2 regions of the Shewanella sp. NKUCC06_TVS genome follow, and region 1 is predicted to be linked to the other one. Evidence: riboswitches for the same ligand, from Rfam matches in the RefSeq annotation. Region 1 holds a riboswitch; the other holds the start of a gene.

Region 1 (3,153 bases):
CAAGACCAAGAGGTCGTTGTTACCTTTGACATCCGTGTGCCAATCTTTAAAGCGTTCGCCGCGATAGTCCTCTTCTTCCAGCTTGTAGCCTTGGATCATAGTGCCCATTGCACCGTCTAAGATCAGAATGCGCTCTGCAAGCTGTTTGCGAATGTCTGCTAATATTTGGCTGGCTTTGGTTGAGGGTATCGTCATAAATAGTTACCTTAAATACAGCTAAGTTAAGTCCAAAAATCGGCCATTGTTATGCTAAGTGCATTTTATTGTCGTCAGCCGACATTTTTTGAATACTTGTTCTTAAAAATTTGTTTTGGACATTTAAACGTATAGACGTCCATAATACGCGACTTATGATTGTCAGGGCAAGATGAAAGTCAAAGGCATTAGGAGCGAGAATCGAGAATCAAGAATTTAGGCCCTCGGCTTGAGTTCCTAGCATCTAGTCCCTAACTAAAAAGGCATATATGAAACAAGTTCGATTGTTATTGTTGCGCCACGGTGAGTGTGAAGGCGGCGCTATCTTGCGGGGTCGTGTGGATGTGCCTTTAAGCAAAAAGGGTTGGCAACAAATGTCGGCAGCAGTTGAGTCACAGGCCAGCGTGTGTAGCGCGATTTATAGCTCGACTTCACGCCGCTGCGCCGATTTTGCCCACGCTTTCGCCGCCGAGCTGCATTCGACGGCAGCACTGATATCTGAGTCAAGGCCATTACAGGCGCAGTGTTTGTCGGGTTTACAGGAAATTGATTTTGGTGATTGGGATGGTTGTCGGCTCGATGAACTGTATCAACAAGAGGGCGAACACTTAGCGGCGTATTGGCAAAATCCTTGGCAAACTCCGCCGCCTAATGGTGAAACTATGGCAAGTTTTGAGTCGCGGGTGAATGGGACGATTGACCAGATACTCGCCGCTGAGTTTGAACGATTGACCCTTGACTCACATAAAATGGGTAATGAAAACAGTGCCATTAATGAAAACGCTGACAATATGCCAGCCACTCAAGTGTGGGTCGTGAGCCACGGCGGGGTGATCCGTCACTTAATGGCGCGTGCCCTAGGGGTTGAACGGGCGGTGGGGTTTTATAGTCAACTCGATTTACCCGTGGCGGCCGTGGTGACTATTAATGTGCTGCAAGATGAACAGGGTGCCTGCTATTGGCGTTTAGATTGGCCGAGTGGGCGCAGGTGTTGAGGCCTTATTTCACGACCTAGGCGATATGGTGTAGGCGTGATTGTTTGGCGAGAATAAGCTGACATGAAAATATTCTGATTTAAACAGCATTGCCTAATGGGATAGATGTAGGATAATGCTTTTCCCTGACGTTTGAACGAGATAGCGTATTACATGCGCAATGAGTGATAACGTCGCAGAAATAGGTGTTGGGAATAGACTCTCTTTGTTCGAATCGCTCCGTTGTTTTAATTCACAGTGGCGTTGTTAACAAAGAGCATATCAACCCAAACATAATAGGGAATCGGGGAGCTGCTCGTCAGTCAGCCCGAACTGTGCCCGCAACTGTGAGTAGTTTAAAGAAGCGCCTAGATTCTAGAGCCTAGCTCCTTCTTTTCTACAAGTCAGGAGACCTGCCTATTTCTGTTATCGCTGCGTGCAGCCTTAGTTCTCGAGCGGGTGACTCGAGGGAGCAGATGACAATATGCACAACCTTTTTTATACAGGTTTGGACTCGATAGGAGCGCCGCTTAGGTGAAACTTTCCGCAATCCAAACTAACAGCCCCGTGAATGACAGTGACACTAACCCATCATTGGGCCCGTCAGTCGCGCTCAATGTGAGTCATTTGAGCTGGTGTATCGATGGCAAAACCATACTTTCCGATATTAACTTTACGCTGCCAACGGGGCAGATGCTGGGGCTGATTGGCCCTAACGGTGCGGGCAAGTCTAGCTTGTTGCGCTGTTTGTATCGGTTTGTTCGCCCGACTCAGGGCAAAATTACCCTTTTTGATCAAGATATTGAGCGCTTGTCGCCCAAGGCGTTTGCCTGTCGCGTTGCCGTAGTGCAGCAGGATACACCGCACTATTTTGACCTCACCACAGAGCAATTGGTCAGTATGGGCTTAACGCCCCACAAGGGTATGTTCGATACCAATTCGAGCTGTGATATTGAGCGTATTGCTAAGGCTTTAGAGAAAGTCGGCTTGAGCCATAAGATGCACCAACAATATGAGCACTTATCTGGCGGTGAAAAGCAACGCGCCTTGATTGCCCGCGCCATAGTGCAGCAGCCGCAGCTTTTAATCCTCGATGAGCCAACGAACCACCTCGATGTGCGCTATCAAATTCAAATCCTCGAATTGGTGCGTAGCCTTGGCATCAGCGTGATTGCCTCTATTCATGATCTTAATTTAGCCAGTGCCCTGTGCGACAGTTTGCTGTTGATCCATAACGGGGACGTCAGCGCTATGGGGACGCCAACCGAAGTATTAACCGAGGCGCGAATTGGCGATGTGTTTGGCGTGTGTGCTCAGGTATCGCCCCATCCACAACATAAAAAGCCCTTAATCAGCTATTTTTATGGTTATCACCATGTAGATCATGGCCTGAATGAGCGAGGCGAGGGCGGATGACTCTGGGGAGTAAAAAATATTTCATCTCATATTTGGGGCGTATCGTGACACCGTTGACGAGACAACAACTGATGCTGCTCGTATTAGGTATCATCACTTTGATAACGCCTATTGCCGCGACGAGTTTTGGTGCGGCGAACATCAGTTTTACGGATGTTATTCAAGTATTTATCAATAAAGCGACGAACCTCACTCAAGCCAATGGTATGACTGAGCGCATTGTGATGGAGCTCAGGTTGCCGCGCATTTTACTGGCTTTTGTGGCGGGAGCGGGTTTGTCACTGGCGGGCAGTGTGTTGCAAACCGTGACTCGCAATCCGCTCGCCGATCCCTATTTGTTTGGCATTAGCTCTGGCGCGTCCTTTGGCGCTGTGGTGATGTTGACCTTATTCACTGGCTCTGGATTTTTTGATAATGCGGGCATGGCGGCACATTCTGGGCTTTTTAGCGGTTCGGGTGCCTTGTCTGGTTTGCTTTGGTTTAGCCTGCCCTTGGGCGCTTTTATTGGCGCCAGTTTGTCGGTACTGATAGTGCTTGCCTTGTCTGGGCTTGGGCTCAATAGCCAAGT
Region 2 (3,153 bases), on a different contig from region 1:
ACTAGCGACAGCCCAATCCCAACCCGCCTCATAGGAACGGCCTGTTTGCGGCTTTAAGCCAAATACGCCCGGCGATGTATAAGCTTGCTCATCCACTTTAGCAAAACGGAAGTTATCATCAGCGCGCACATAGAGTCTGTGCTCCGCAGTTGGTCGGTAATTTAAACCCAGTTCGAATGCATGGGCATTTTCATCTAAATCCATGCCATTAGGATAGACATTGCCATCGACTAACTCGTCGGTCACCCGCGCATAACGGCCACCCACAACGTAACTTAAAGTATGGCTTAAAGGCACTGTAGCTTGTAGATAGGCGCTTTGCATTTGCTGCACATTACTGCGCGCCATAGTGTCAAAATCAGCCTTGCCACGGCTGATGTCTAAACCTGTGACTAGGTTTAGCTCGCCTTGACGCGTACTGTAATTCGCTAACGCTTTAGGGCTAAACATTAACAGTGAGCGTGTGTTATGGCTGTTCGCCCCCCAATTAAGAGAAGACACTAAGGTATCGCTGTAATCTAAATCCGCCGCCAGCGCCCAGTTTTGATTAAGCTGATGCTGGTAACCCGTTCGCGCCGCAGTGGTCATCTCGTGGGCATACTCTACCTTATTTGATGAAGCACGGGGATCGTCTTTAAATTGCTTTTCAGTAAGCGAGCCCGGATTTTCACGATCGTTATCGTAGTAGCTGGTTTCAACAAAGAATGAGTCTGTGGCTGTTTTATATTGAATGCGGCCAAGAATAGAGCCGGTTTCGTTGGCATTATGCTGGCGATAGTTGTCACCTTGGTTGTAACTACCGGTGAAAAAGTAACGCCAATCTTTGTTGATCGCGCCAGACACATCACCACGACCTTCATAGGTATCAAAACTGCCGCCGGATAACTGCACGCTGCCGCCAGTATTTTCAGGGGACTTAGTGACAATATTAATCACCCCGCCCACGGCTTGATCGCCATAAAGTACACCTGCACTACCCGATAAAATTTCAATACGATCCACTTGATTAAGCGGAATGGCATTAAGGCTAGGTGCGGCGATATCGATATTATTGAGACGACGACCATCAAGTAAAATCAGCGTGTTATTAACGGCAGTGCTGGCGCTAAAACCACGCATCGCAAAGCTAGTTCCAATATTGTTATCCGAAATTTGAATACCACTTTGACCGCGTAAGACGTCGGTCAAATTAGTTGCGCCACTCATTTCAATAGCCGCGGCATCAATCACATTCACATTGGCGGCAATATTTAACGGGGTCTTATCAGAGCGGCCGATCACGACAAGATGCTCGTCGACTTTAGCTGTGCTGGTATCGTCAGCCGCCATAACAGGCGCGATAATTGAAAAACTGCAAAGGCTGCCGATCAGCAGCGCGATTTTTGTTGGATTTATTCCCATTTTACCTTTAACTCCTGCAAGGAAAACGGGGCATTGACGCCACGATACCGTTAATTCAGTCGTAAATACTGACGGTGATTATCGCATTTTGAGATCTGCCCACCGAAATCTCAAAAACACCTTCAGGGCCGGTCTCCGGACTTAGGCTATGTTAATCCATTAAAAGTTAGATTAACGCGAGACTGACCTTTCACATTCTGACTTTCGGGTTCAGTCTTGAACACACCAATCAAACGCGGTCTTCTCTCACCTTTTACCGTTGCGGGGGCAGTGCCAGAATTTCACTGGCTTCCCGATTATCTCACGACACTATCATCGTAAGCACCACAGAAGGTTGACTCAAAATTAGGTTCAAAGGGCGTACAATCTGTTAACGCCCAACAAGGCTCAGGGCATATCAGACCTGAGCGCGCGCATTATAGACGTCTATACGGATGAAAGTCCATTAATCTCAAGTTAGCGAGAAAACTCACATGAGCTAGAAAACACCATCCCAGTTTTTTGCCGCAGGTTTTGGTCTGTCTTTGCTCAAAATCGCCTGACGCTGCTCAGGGGTTTCGCATTGGGCAACGGGGGTAAAATCCAGCGGTTTAATCACTAACGAGTCAGCAGGTTGCACTGGCGACTTGTCGAACATGGGCAAATTCATCGACCAAGAGACCAGCTCCCCCTTTTCGCTGATGCCAACATAACCGTCATCTGCGCCATCTAACCAAGTGAGTCGCGGAATACGTGCCATTAACTTTTCCACATTATCACGGTTGGCGCGATAACCAACAGGCACCACTTTGCCATCGGGACGCGTAAACACAAAGGAGGCAGGCCCTCGAGTAATGACGCTGCCTTCCTGCCAATATTTATCAAGAATGTCTTGGGCATAGTGAAACCCAAACATATGAGCGTAATCAGTATCGTCGGCCACAATTTGCGGCACGGCCTTATCCCGCAGTAATAAAAAGCCTGAGCCGATGCTGATAATCTCTTTTACCCCTGTGATATCGGTTTTTTTAATCCAATCGACACCACAGTTAATCCCATCGCCCCAAAAATGCGCATCCCCCGTAGGACTTAAAATCGCAAAGGCACAATTGTTTGCCGTCATACTCGCCACATCCTTTAAAGCACTGCGGATCGAGTAAGCATCACTGCGCCAACCCCAACTCACCACAGTGCCGTCCTTTTTCAAGGCGGCATAGGTGTGTTGAAAATATTCGATCTTCGCTACATCCGTAAGCTGCGGGAGTAACTTTTTCATATTGGTCGACTCTTCAACCTGCCCCCAAATCACCGCGCTACCTTCTTTTTTGAGGGCGACAAAACTGCGTCCTCTGGCAAAGATATCGACAACATCAACTAATTGATCCTGCACATGTAAGCTATTGCCGCCGTAGGGGCCATAACCCCAAGTATGCACCTTGCCATTAGCATCAAGGGCCGCAATGGCCTCTTGATTAGCGAACAACTTGGTAATATTGGTCATGCGGTTTTGCAGGGCTTTGTCGAGGCTCAATTTCCCTACATTACCCCAGTAAACCACAGTGCCATCTTGACGTAGCGCGGCAAACCCGTCCTTGACTGGGACGATTTGCTTAACTTGCTTAAGCTGCTCCGTCACCTCCCGGCTATCACCGCCAGCATAACTGTCACCCCAAGTGATCACCTCACCAGATTGTGTTAACGCCGCAAAGGCCGAACTGTTGGTGACCACAGTCTCGACTGCGGGTAAATCACAGGGAATATGGCGATACTGTG

The links. Region 1 has a riboswitch for cobalamin ahead of KO531_RS10480 (ABC transporter ATP-binding protein). Riboswitches for the same ligand answer to the same signal wherever they lie in the genome.
Region 2: linked by a shared signal. The riboswitch ahead of KO531_RS03580 (TonB-dependent receptor) and the one ahead of KO531_RS10480 (ABC transporter ATP-binding protein) in region 1 are both predicted to bind cobalamin.

What each region holds. Positions count from the first base shown of each region.
Region 1 is NZ_JAHKQX010000008.1:38,117-41,269, forward strand. Features, by position in the region: gene metH (methionine synthase) at 1-195, opposite strand, end outside; gene KO531_RS10475 (histidine phosphatase family protein) at 465-1,190, shown strand; cobalamin riboswitch at 1,412-1,605, shown strand; gene KO531_RS10480 (ABC transporter ATP-binding protein) at 1,704-2,585, shown strand; gene KO531_RS10485 (iron ABC transporter permease) at 2,582-3,153, shown strand, end outside.
Region 2 is NZ_JAHKQX010000002.1:347,594-350,746, forward strand. Features, by position in the region: gene KO531_RS03580 (TonB-dependent receptor) at 1-1,401, opposite strand, end outside; cobalamin riboswitch at 1,510-1,745, opposite strand; gene KO531_RS03585 (hypothetical protein) at 1,880-3,153, opposite strand, start outside.